Regions from separate parts of the Pantoea phytobeneficialis genome, predicted to be linked through region 2. Evidence: predicted binding sites of a transcription regulator. Region 2 holds the regulator's gene; each other region holds the start of a gene.
The links. Region 2 encodes ArgR, which controls arginine synthesis, uptake and breakdown. Its sites were predicted from a motif close to ANTGAATAAAAATACANT; they were not measured.

Region 1: the regulator ArgR is predicted to act here: its motif matches at 1,378-1,395, upstream of argC (N-acetyl-gamma-glutamyl-phosphate reductase).
Region 3: the regulator ArgR is predicted to act here: its motif matches at 2,528-2,545, upstream of argF (ornithine carbamoyltransferase).

What each region holds. Positions count from the first base shown of each region.
Region 1 covers NZ_CP024636.1:4,192,922-4,197,113, reverse strand. Annotated here, with positions in the region: gene argE (acetylornithine deacetylase) at 183-1,331, opposite strand; gene argC (N-acetyl-gamma-glutamyl-phosphate reductase) at 1,499-2,503, shown strand; gene argB (acetylglutamate kinase) at 2,522-3,298, shown strand; gene CTZ24_RS19525 (argininosuccinate synthase) at 3,323-4,192, shown strand, end outside.
Region 2 covers NZ_CP024636.1:3,906,256-3,910,447, forward strand. Annotated here, with positions in the region: gene mscM (miniconductance mechanosensitive channel MscM) at 1-185, shown strand, start outside; gene mdh (malate dehydrogenase) at 221-1,156, opposite strand; gene argR (transcriptional regulator ArgR) at 1,586-2,056, shown strand; gene yhcN (peroxide/acid stress response protein YhcN) at 2,548-2,811, shown strand; gene CTZ24_RS18080 (YdgH/BhsA/McbA-like domain containing protein) at 2,901-3,173, shown strand; gene yhcN (peroxide/acid stress response protein YhcN) at 3,277-3,540, shown strand; gene CTZ24_RS18090 (barstar family protein) at 3,598-3,867, opposite strand; gene aaeB (p-hydroxybenzoic acid efflux pump subunit AaeB) at 4,053-4,192, opposite strand, start outside.
Region 3 covers NZ_CP024636.1:612,520-616,711, reverse strand. Annotated here, with positions in the region: gene CTZ24_RS02760 (valine--tRNA ligase) at 1-501, shown strand, start outside; gene CTZ24_RS02755 (GNAT family N-acetyltransferase) at 570-1,073, shown strand; gene miaE (tRNA isopentenyl-2-thiomethyl-A-37 hydroxylase MiaE) at 1,167-1,928, opposite strand; gene rraB (ribonuclease E inhibitor RraB) at 1,986-2,405, opposite strand; gene argF (ornithine carbamoyltransferase) at 2,570-3,577, shown strand; gene pyrB (aspartate carbamoyltransferase) at 3,822-4,192, shown strand, end outside.

The sequences.
Region 1 (4,192 bases), 290 kb from region 2:
TATCTAGCCACGTATCGCTCTGTTCGTCAATTGCCTTAAACTGACGAAATTTCGCTGCTAAATGCTGGAAATTCAAAGAATTTAACCAGAGCGAAGCGAGATAAGTTATTCTTATTATCAAATCCCGAACATTGACGGGGCATTTTGCTGATTAAACAGTGAAATGCCCCATCGATTGTCCATCAGTGACAAAAATGATGGACAACCTGCGTGATGAGCGCATGGGTTGGCTTAATAAATGCGGTATCAATAAATTCATCAGGCTGATGGGCCTGATTGATAGAACCGGGGCCTAACACCAGCGTTGGGCAAAGTTGCTGAATAAACGGTGCTTCGGTGCAGTAGTTCACCACTTCGGTCGGCGTACCCAGCAGTTTTTCCACCACTTTCACCAGTTCATGGTCGACCGGGCACTCGTAACCCGGAATCGGCGGATGCAGTTCACCGACGGTCAAACGACCCGGCCAACGCTCACTCACCGGAGCCAGCGCTTCATTCAGCAGACCATCCAGATCACTCAGGGTTAACCCCGGTAACGGTCGAATATCCATATGCAGTTCGCAGCAGGCGCAAATACGGTTAGCGGCATCGCCGCCGTGAATATGGCCAAAGTTCATGGTCGGGTACGGAATGGCAAAACCGTCATGGTTGTAACGGCTTTTCAACGTATTACGCAGCTGCATCAATTGGGTGATGGATTCATGCATCAGCTCAATGGCGTTCACGCCGCGTGAGGGATCGCTGGAGTGGCCCGATTGTCCCTGAATACGAATCACATTGGAGAGATGGCCTTTGTGCGCGCGTACCGGTTTCAGCGAAGTCGGTTCGCCGATGATGGCGCAGTCCGGGCTCAGTTGGGTGGATTCAGCGAAGTACTTCGCACCTGCCATCGTCGTCTCTTCGTCGGCGGTGGCAAGAATGTAGAGCGGTTTGCTCAGTTTGGTCACGTCTACGTCACGCAGCGCATCCAGAATAAAGGCGAAGAAGCCTTTCATATCTGCCGTGCCTAAACCGTAAAGCTTGTTGTCATGCTCAGTCAGGGTAAAGGGATCGCGCGTCCAGCGGCCATCATCGAACGGAACCGTGTCGGTATGGCCTGCTAATAATAAACCACCCGCGCCGGAACCCGTGCGCGCCAGCAGGTTAAATTTATGCCGTGTACCCGGTACAGGTTGCACTTCAGTATCGAAGCCAAGATCGCGAAACCAGCCCGCCAGCAAATTGATTAAAGTTTCATTGCTCTGATCGAGCGCGGCGTCGGTGGCGCTGATTGATGGTGTGGCAATCAGCTGGCGGTAGAGTTCGATAAAAGGTGGTAATTTTGTCTTCACTGTTGACGGTCCTTGGGTTAGGATGTATCAATATTCATGCATTAATAGTGAATAAAAATACATTAACGTCGTCTGCATGTGAACAGTAAATCTGTGCAAACGGCATCGTGGGCAACGGGGCAAGGCCGCGACCCGGAACGTGTGACTGTAATAAGGTATACAGCCTGATGTTGAATACGCTGATCGTTGGTGCCAGTGGTTACGCTGGCGTAGAGCTTGCCACCTACCTGAATCGCCATCCGCATATGAACATAACCGCTTTAGCGGTTTCAGCGCAAAGCCCGGATGCCGGAAAGTTACTTTCAGACCTGCATCCGCAGTTGAAAGGTATTGTCGACCTGCCATTGCAGCCGCTGAGCGATGCCGCTGAGTGGGCGGATAAAGTCGATGTGGTGTTCCTCGCCACCGCACATGAAGTCAGTCACGATCTGGCGCCGGAATTCCTGAAAGCCGGTTGCGTGGTATTTGATCTCTCCGGTGCGTTCCGTGTTAACGACGGTGCTTTCTACAATCAATATTACGGTTTCACCCATCAACACGGCGACTGGCTGGACAAAGCGGTTTACGGCCTGGCGGAATGGCAGCACGAAAAAATCAAAGAAGCCCAGCTGGTGGCGGTACCGGGATGCTACCCGACCGCCTCTCAACTGGCGTTGAAACCGCTGGTGGAAGCGGGCCTGCTGAATCAAGACCAGTGGCCGGTGATTAACGCGACCAGCGGCGTCAGCGGTGCCGGGCGTAAAGCCAGCGTCACTACCAGTTTCTGTGAAGTCAGCCTGCAACCTTATGGCATCTTCAATCATCGCCACCATCCGGAAATTGTTGCCCATCTCGGTACGCCGGTGATCTTTACGCCGCATCTGGGCAACTTCCCGCGTGGCATTCTTGCTACCGTCACCTGCCGCCTGAAACCGGGCGTCAGCGAACAGGACGTGGCAGAAGCTTTCCATAACGCCTACCACGACAAACCGCTGGTGCGTCTGTATAAGAAAGGTGTGCCTGCGTTGAAAGGTGTGGTTGGCCTGCCATTCTGTGATATCGGTTTTGCCGTGCAGGGTGAGCACCTGATTGTGGTTGCCGCAGAAGATAACCTGTTGAAAGGTGCTTCTTCGCAGGCGGTGCAGTGTCTGAATATTCGTTTCGGCTTCCCCGAAACACTGTCTCTGATTTAACGGGCGAGTAAGTAAACCATGACCAATCCTCTGATTATTAAACTGGGTGGCGTCCTGCTGGATAGCGAAGAAGCGCTGGCTCGCCTGTTCGATGCGCTGTTGGCGTATCGTAACGAGTATCAGCGTCCGCTGATCATTGTGCACGGCGGCGGCTGCCTGGTGGATGAGCTGATGAAGAAGCTCGCGCTGCCGGTGAAAAAGAAGAACGGTTTGCGCGTGACGCCAGCCGATCAGATTGACATTATTACCGGTGCTCTGGCGGGTACGGCGAACAAAACGTTGCTCGCTTGGGCGAAGAAGTATGGCATCAACGCGGTGGGCCTGTGCCTGGGTGATGCGGGTCTGGTAAATGTGGCGCAGTTTGATGAAGAATTGGGCCACGTCGGTAACGCCACACCGGGCAACCCGGCATTGATCAACACGTTGCTGGGCGCGGGTTATATGCCGGTGATCAGTTCCATCGGGATCACTGATGGTGGCGATCTGATGAACGTCAACGCTGACCAGGCGGCGACTGCGCTGGCGGCCACCATTGGTGCGGATCTGGTACTGTTGTCTGATGTCAGCGGCATTCTCGATGGCAAAGGTCAACGCATCGCAGAGATGACGGCCGCGAAAGCGGAACAGCTGATCGCCCAGGGCATTATTACCGATGGCATGATTGTTAAAGTTAACGCAGCGCTGGACGCGGCACGTACTCTGGGTCGCCCGGTGGATATTGCCAGCTGGCGTCATGCTGAACAGCTGCCAACTCTTTTCAACGGCGTGTCGATTGGCACCCGGATTCTCGCTTAACGATACTGATTCAAGGATTACGAAATGCAAACGCAAGGCATCAAAAAAATTGTTCTGGCTTACTCCGGTGGCCTTGATACGTCTGCCATCATTCCATGGCTGAAAGAGAACTACGGCGGCTGTGAAGTGGTCGCGTTCGTGGCGAATATCGGTCAGGACCCGGCAGATCTGGAAGGCGTTGAGAAGAAAGCGCTGCAATCCGGTGCCTCTGAATGTCATGTGGTTGACCTGCGCGAAGAGTTCATCAGCGAGTACGTTTACCCGGTGCTGCAAACCGGTGCGCTGTACGAAGGCACCTACCTGCTGGGTACCTCAATGGCGCGTCCGATTATCGCCAAAGCGCAGGTTGAGCTGGCGCTGAAAGTGGGTGCCGATGCCCTGTGCCACGGCGCAACCGGTAAAGGTAACGACCAGGTACGTTTCGAAACCACCTACACCGCACTGGCACCACAGCTGAAAGTGGTGGCGCCGTGGCGTGAATGGAACCTGCGTTCGCGTGAAGCGCTGCTCGACTACCTGAAAGAGCGCAACATCCCGACCACCGCGTCGCTGGAAAAAATCTACAGCCGTGATGAAAACGCCTGGCACATCTCCACCGAAGGTGGCGTGCTGGAAAGCCCGTGGAACGCACCGAACAAAGATTGCTGGGTGTGGACCGTTGACCCGCTGGAAGCACCGGATCAGGCGGAAAACGTCACCGTGACTGTGGAAAAAGGTCGCGTGGTTGGCGTTAACGGCGAGAAGCTGAGTCCGTTCGCCTGTCTGGAAAAACTGAACGCGCTGGGTGCGAAACACGGCGTAGGTCGTATCGACATCGTGGAAAACCGTCTGGTCGGCATCAAATCTCGTGGTTGCTATGAAACCCCGGGCGGCACCATTATGGTTAACGCGCTG
Region 2 (4,192 bases):
CCGAAATGGGCCACCGCATGCCGCTACGCCATGAACTGCATCAGCTGATTTTGCATGGTTTTGCCGAGCACGGTATCGAAATGCCCTTCCCGCCTTTCCAGGTTCGTATGGAAACCCTGGGCAAGAAAAGCCCGGCCAGCAATGGCACACCTGCGGCACGGAATTATAAGTCGGGTGGGTTGTAAAAATGAGGTGCGCAGTGGATGCGCACCTGGTCAGTTTATTTCACAAACTCTTCGCCCTGAGCGATATCTTTCTTCAGCGTATCCAGCATGCCGGTTAACGCCTGTTGCTCAAAGGCGCTGAGCGGTCCGAGTGGACGGCGCTCCACGATACCGGTTTTGCCCAACAACAGTGGCTGCGAGAAGAAACGCGCGTATTCGCCATCCCCTTCCACATAAGCACATTCGACCACGTTCGCTTCCCCTTGCATGGCGCGTACCAGCGACAGACCGAAACGTGCCGCAGCCTGACCCATTGACAGGGTCGCTGAGCCGCCACCGGCTTTGGCTTCCACCACTTCCGTACCGGCGTTTTGGATACGTTTGGTGAGATCCAACACTTCCTGCTCACTAAAGCTAACGCCTTTGACCTGCGACAGCAGCGGCAGAATAGTGACGCCAGAATGCCCCCCGACCACGGGTACGTCGATCTCGCCGGGTTGCTTGCCTTTTAACGCCGCAACAAAGGTGTTGCCGCGGATAATATCCAGTGTAGTTACGCCAAACAGCCGGTTTTTATCATACACACCCGCTTTCTTAAGCACCTCTGCCGCAATCGCCACCGTGGTGTTAACCGGGTTAGTGATCACGCCAATCAAGGCCTTGGGTGCGGTGCTCGCCACCTGCTCAATCAGGTTACGAACAATGCCTGCGTTAACGTTAAAGAGGTCGGCGCGGTCCATGCCGGGTTTACGTGCCACTCCGGCGGAAATCAGCACCACATCGGCTCCCTTCAGTGCGGGTGTGGCATCTTCACCACTAAAACCCTCAACTTTCACTGCGGTAGGAATATGGCTGAGATCCACAGCCACACCCGGCGTAACCGGGGCGATGTCATAAAGCGAAAGGGCTGAACCTGCGGGTAATTGGGTCTTAAGCAACAGTGCTAGCGCCTGGCCAATACCACCAGCGGCACCGAGAACGGCAACTTTCATCCTGGACTCCTTATTAAGGTGGGGCAGAGATCTGCCGGGTTTCCATCGGGTTACGAGTTTAATCAACTTCTCAGGCGATAGCGACAATACCCGTCGCGCTATTAACACTGACGCCGCAATACGGCTCCCGAGACATCCACACTTCAGAAGTCGCCTGAATGATCATAGGTCGCAGCCAGAAGACAGGGGTCGGCAATGATCAGTCATTTTGTTGTTACCACTTCAATAATATAACAACATTGCAACCTTCGCTTTTGCGCGCCACGCCGCGATTTTGGCGTAGCGGTAAATCTCTGTTATGATCGCCGCCCTCGCAGGTTATCCCGGCGAACCCCTCACCTGTTTATTGCATAAAAATTCATTTAAATGCATAATCATTTATCTGCATGGGCTTGTTGCCCAACGCATCCCTCTTTTTATTGGTAACCTATGCGAAACCCATCTAAACAAGACGACCTGGTTAAGGCGTTCAAAGCCCTCTTGAAAGAAGAGAAATTCAGCTCTCAGGGTGAAATTGTGCAGGCGTTACAGGAAGACGGCTTCGAGAACATCAATCAGTCAAAAGTTTCTCGTATGCTTACTAAGTTTGGCGCGGTGCGCACGCGCAACGCAAAAATGGAGATGGTTTACTGCCTGCCAGCCGAACTGGGTGTGCCGACCACGACCAGCCCGCTGAAAAATTTAGTGCTGGATATCGACTACAACGATGCTCTGGTGGTGATTCACACCAGCCCCGGCGCCGCACAGCTCATCGCCCGTTTGCTGGATTCGCTGGGTAAAGCCGAAGGCATTCTCGGCACCATCGCCGGTGATGACACTATCTTTATTACCCCCGCGCGTGCTTTTACCGTGAAGCAGCTCCATGACGCTGTGCTGATGTTATTCGAACAAGAGCTATAAAACCCTGCCCGCTACCGGCAGATTACCTGCCGGTAACAACTCGGCCATTCCCTTTACCCGCCGTCACGCTTGAAGAAAAATCCTCAAGAAACAATACATTAAGTATATTCTCGTCCGTTCTCACGCCCGATAATAATTGGTAGGACCTTTTATCCTGCTTAACCTTTAGCGCTATTTTACACTGCTTTACACAACAACATCAGCTATATACCCCACTCGCAGCGTATCAGCCAGCTGGATCAACCGTATTATTTCGCACAGAAAGATAAAATAACATAGGTCATTGTTTTTACATGTAATTAACAGGTGTTGTGCAGAAACCAGGCGGTTTTTATAACACTCAGTTATTAAAAGTTGTCATAAGGACAAAGAATAACAACCAAACATTATTAGCAGAATATTAATTTCATGAGTGATTAGATCTATACTTCTTTTCGTGATGCAAATCACACCAAACAAAAAGAGAAAAAACAGAAGACGAGGAAATAATCATGAAAGTTAAAACTACTATCGCAACCATGAGCATTCTATCTGCCCTGTCATTTGGCGCTTTCGCCGCAGATTCTATTAATGCTGATCAGGCAATGAATCTGCAACCGGCCGGCACCATCAGTGTCAGCGGCACGGCTGGTTCGCCGATGGATATCCATCAGCAACTGAGCGAAAAAGCAGACCAGCAAGGTGCTAAAGCTTATCGCGTGATCGAAGCGCGTAATGACAACACCTACCACGCGACTGCTGAACTTTATAAATAAGTTCGCCGAAACAAGACGCAATGTGAAAGGCAACCCATTTGAGACGCGATTGCGCTCAGGTTGCTGACCCAAATTCAGGAGAGTGAATCATGAAAACTAAATTATCTATCGCAGTGCTGAGCCTGGCTTCCGTTCTTTCTTTCGGTGCCAGCGCAGCAAGCCTGATTACCAATGAGCAGGCAGACACCATGAATCTTCAACCGCTGAACCAAACCATCAGCGTGAGTGGCCGTGATGGCGACCAGAACAACATCCGTCAGGAACTTTCTGCCAAAGCCGATGCTCAGGGTGCCAGCCACTATCGCATCATTGAAAACAATCAGAATGACACCTACCACGTCACTGCTGAACTGTACAAATAATCGATAAATGATTATCCGGCGCCCAAACGGCGCCTGGATATGAATCGACGACCCGCTACCCACTTACCACCGCAGGTTGTTGATTGTAATGAGGAGACGAACAATGAAAATCAAAGCAACCATCGCAACCGCTAGCCTGCTCTCACTGTTGACCTTCGGTGCCTCTGCGGCACAACTGGTCACGGCGGAACAGGCTCAGAATATGCAGCCTGCGGGGACAGTGACCATCAGTGGTACTGCCGGTGCACCAATGGATTATCGTGCTCAGCTGTCGCAAAAAGCCGATGAACAGGGTGCCAGCGCCTATAAAGTGATTGAAGCCCGCACCGGCGACAACTATCACATCACTGCTGAACTGTATAAGTAATTCCTCGTCAACTGCTTGACGAACCCTTTGGCCCCGCTCGCCGGGGCCCTTTTTGCGTTACTTCACATTAAAGCGGAGCTGGCCATCCAGCTCCTCTTCTGCTTCATCAAACAGCAAAATCAACGCCCCATAGCGACGCTTCTGTCCTGATCCTAAGTGAATAAACTCAATCTCCAGCGGTAACGGCAGTTGCTCGCCTGTCACCACTTCCCAGAGATCGTCCAAATCAGTAATCGCCAGATCCGCCAGCGCAAAACGGTCACTGAACTGGCGGAAGAAGTGCGCCTGATCGACGATTTCATCGAAATCAAAACGTTCGATTCTCATCATGACGACTCTCTTTTCTGTACCACTGCCCATTAAACCGGGTAGCCTGCGTTGATATGTTTGTGTTGCTGCGGGGTGTGGATGCCCTCCTTCCCCCTGACAGTTTGCATCCCGTCAGGAAAGTATAGATGGCATTACCGGTGGGTTTTGTGAGAGTGAGCCACCGCATCACGCGGTGGCTGGTTTCAGATTTGAATCAATGTGTTCTGATACTTACTCAGCATGCTGGCTAAACGTTTTACCGGCTCCGTTACGCTGCTCGGTGCCGCGTAGTGCTGGAGTTTCTCCTGATAGACATCCAGCTCGCGTAACAACTGCTCAAAAT
Region 3 (4,192 bases), 1.0 Mb from region 2:
GCGGCGAAAGAAGATGCGGAAGCGAAAGCGGATATCGAGTGGATGAAGCAGGCTATCGTCGCGGTACGTAATATCCGCGCCGAGATGAACATCGCCCTGAGCAAACCGCTGGATGTGTTGCTGCGTGATTGCTCACCGGCGGCGCTGCGTCGCGTGGAAGAGAACCGTAACTTCCTGTCGCGTCTGGCACGCCTGGAAAGCCTCACCATCCTGCCTGCGGGCGAGAAAGGCCCGGTATCGGTGACCAAGATCGTTGAAGGCGCTGAACTGCTGATTCCGATGGCGGATCTGGTGAACAAAGAAGCGGAGCTGGATCGTCTGGCGAAAGAGCTGACCAAGCTGGATGTTGAAATCGAGAAGATCCAGACCAAACTGGCGAACGAAGGTTTTGTTGCCCGTGCACCGGAAGCGGTGGTAGCGAAAGAGCGCGAACGTGCAGCTGAGCTGGAACAATCAAAAGCAAAACTGATTGAACAGCAGGGCGTGATTGCGGCATTGTAATCGCTTCAGGCCAACTGCTTAACCGAAGCCGGGCACTGCCCGGCTTTTTTCTATCGGATGAGATGCTAATGACCACTGTCACCCCGCTGGATCTTCAGGTACGTCCCATTACCGCAGCCGATAATCCGCTGATTGCTCGGGTCATTCGCGACGTCTCTGCCGAGTTCGGCCTGACTGCTGACAAAGGCTATACCGTGTCTGATCCCAATCTGGACCGGCTGTTTGAATTGTACAGCGAGGCGAACAGCGCTTACTGGATTGTCGAGCATCAGGGCAAAGTGCTGGGTGGCGGCGGTGTGGCACCCCTGGCGTGTAGCGCGCCGGATATTTGTGAATTACAGAAGATGTACTTTCTGCCGGAAGCGCGTGGTTTTGGCCTGGCCCGCGATCTGGCACTACGCGCGATGGATTATGCACGCCAGCAAGGTTTCCGTCGTTGCTATCTGGAAACCACCGCCAGCCTGACGCGCGCCATTAAGTTGTATGAATCGCTGGGTTTTACCCTGATTGATACCGCGATGGGCTGCACCGGGCATGTGGATTGTGAAGTGCGTATGCTGCGTACCCTGTAATCATTCCGTCCCGTAGCGGCGCGATTTATCATGCGGGTCGTAGCGGCGCGATTTATCGCGCGGGTTGTAGCGGCGCGATTTATCGCGCGGATTTTATAAGGTTGGCACACCGCTGTGAAAACGCAGCTCGATATCCGGTTCGCTGATTAAGCGCCCTTCCGCCTCACCAATCGCGCGCACGCGTGGCGCAATATCTTTCGGCGAAATCTGCGCCGCCAGCGTCAGGTAATCCTGGTAATGACGCGCTTCGGAACGCAGCAGCGAGATATAAAACTTCTCCAGTTGCTCATCCAGATACGGTGCCAGGCTGGCGAAACGTTCACAAGAACGCGCCTCGATATAAGCACCGCAAATCAGCTTATCTACCAGGGTATCTGGCTCATGAGTCGTGACCTCACGCAGCAACCCTTTGGCGTAACGACTGGCGGTAATCTTGCGATACGGCAGACCGCGCGCCTGCATAATTTCCCAGACCTGATAAAAATGGTGCAGCTCTTCTTTAATCAGCAGCACCATCTTTTCCACCAGATCATCCGCCCACGGCAACTCATTACGCACGATGATGCTTTTGGTCAGATTTTTGTGGGCGTTGATAAAGTTGCTGTCGTGATCTTCGCCAAAAATAAAATCTTCGTAGGGCTTCAGCCACGCCAGAATAGCGTCACCACTCGGCTTGTCAGCCACATATTTACGAATCAACCAGACGGCGGTTTGCGCGGCTTTTAACTCACAAACCATATGATCGGTGAGTAGCAACGTCAGGTTTTCCGGCTTGCGTGCTTCATCAATCCACGCCTGTGGTGTGCGGCAATGCAGAAACTGATGGATAGGTTCTAATAGCGGGGCGTAATTCATGAATGTCTTTATCTGCGGGGAAAAAATACGGGCAGCAACGCGGCTGCCCGTTCATTTTTAGTGACGTACACCGTCGTCTTCATCATCAATGAAGTCGCCGTCATCATCTTCGTCTTCCGCGTCCGGGTCTTCGAAGTAGGTGCCCCAACCGTCGTAATCTACGTTGTATTTGCCCGCCAGATTCACCAGTTGCTCAACCTGCGCATCAATCAGCTCGGGTTTCAGCGCGGCTTCGCTCAGGATGTCGACACACATCACCGTGCTGCCATCTTCCAGCTCCAGCTCTTCCGGTTCAGTCACCTCATAACCCAGCTTGAAGGCATCTACCGCCGCTTTTTCCAGCGAGTCAAAATTGTTGCAGGAAAGATGGTGCTCGATGGTGTAGAGGGCATCAGGATCGCTGCCATCTTCCAGTAATTCATCAATGATCAACCGCGTCTCTTCGCGTTGTTCTTCCAGCAATGCTTCGTATGCCATGGGGATATCCTCAAAATGTTCGGCAATGAATGCAATTATTTTCCCACACTGCCTCGCGCGCCACTACTCAAAACAGAAAGTTTCTTAACGCCGGGGTTGAAAATGCATATTCATACGGTTAGATTGAATTTTAATTCATTTATGATCCCCACATGGAGCGCTGTATGAGTCAGCTGAACCAACGCCATTTCCTGAGATTGCTGGACTTCACCCCAGCAGAAATTGATTACCTGTTAAGACTGGCCGGTGAATTAAAACACGCAAAGAAAAACGCCAGCGAAACGCAGTACCTGAAAGGCAAAAACATCGCGCTCATCTTCGAAAAAGACTCGACTCGTACCCGTTGCTCTTTCGAAGTTGCCGCTTACGATCAGGGTGCTAACGTGACTTACCTCGGCCCAAGCGGCAGCCAGATCGGCCATAAAGAGTCGATGAAAGACACTGCGCGCGTGCTCGGACGTATGTATGACGGTATTCAATATCGTGGTTATGGTCAGGCGTTGGTGGAAACCCTGGCGGAACATGCCGGGGTGCCGGTCTGGAACGGTCTGACCACCGAATTCCATCCAACTCAGTTGCTGGCGGATCTGTTGACGATGCAGGAACATCTGCCACAAAAATCGCTGAACCAGATGACGCTGGTGTACGTTGGCGATGCGCGCAATAACATGGGCAACAGCATGCTGGAAGCAGCTGCGATGGTCGGGCTGGACCTGCGTCTGGTGGCACCGAAAGGCTGCTGGCCAGAAGAACAACTGGTGGAACAATGCCGCATCGCAGCGCAAAAAACCGGTGGCAAAATCACGCTGACCGAAGATATCGCCACCGGCGTGCAGGGTGCCGATTTCATCTACACTGACGTGTGGGTCTCGATGGGAGAAGACAAATCCGTGTGGTCTGATCGTATCGCGCTGCTGCGCCCGTATCAGGTAAACAGCGCGATGCTGGCGTTGACCGGCAATCCGCAGGTGAAGTTCCTGCACTGCCTGCCAGCGTTCCATGATGACCAAACCACGCTGGGACGTCAGATGGCTGAGCAGTATGGCCTGAACGACGGTATGGAAGTCAGCAACGAGGTGTTTGAATCGGCACACAGCATTGTGTTTGACCAGGCAGAAAACCGCATGCACACCATTAAAGCCGTGATGGTGGCAACGCTCGGCCAGCCCTGACTCAGGCGGGAGCAAACGATTACCTCGCGTGTGATTTTTGCTTGATGCAAAGCAGTGAATGCGTATAATGCGCCACAATTTGCCGGGAGGAAGCATGCAACAGCGCAGCGCACAATTTGACGCTCAATTACGCCAGAAAGCTGGCGGCGCACCTGTTTCTTTCCGTCATCAATCGATCGCAAATCAAGCCCCTTAAGCAGGGGCTTTTTTTTGTCCGTTATCCGGCAGCGCAGAGGAGAGAGCTATGGCCAACCCGCTATATCGTAAGCACATTATTTCAATTAACGATCTCAGCCGCGCTGAGCTGGAGCTGGTACTGCATACCGCCGCGCAGCTCAAGGCACACCCGCAGCCGGAATTGCTGAAACACAACGTCATCGCCAGCTGCTTCTTTGAAGCCTCAACGCGTACCCGTCTGTCGTTTGAAACCGCCATGCATCGCCTTGGTGCCTCGGTCGTCGGTTTTGCCGACGGCAGCAACACCTCGCTCGGTAAGAAAGGGGAAACCCTCGCCGATACCATTTCGGTGATTGGTACCTATGTCGATGCCATTGTGATGCGCCATCCGCAGGAAGGCGCGGCCCGTCTCGCTACCGAGTTTTCCGGCGGCGTGCC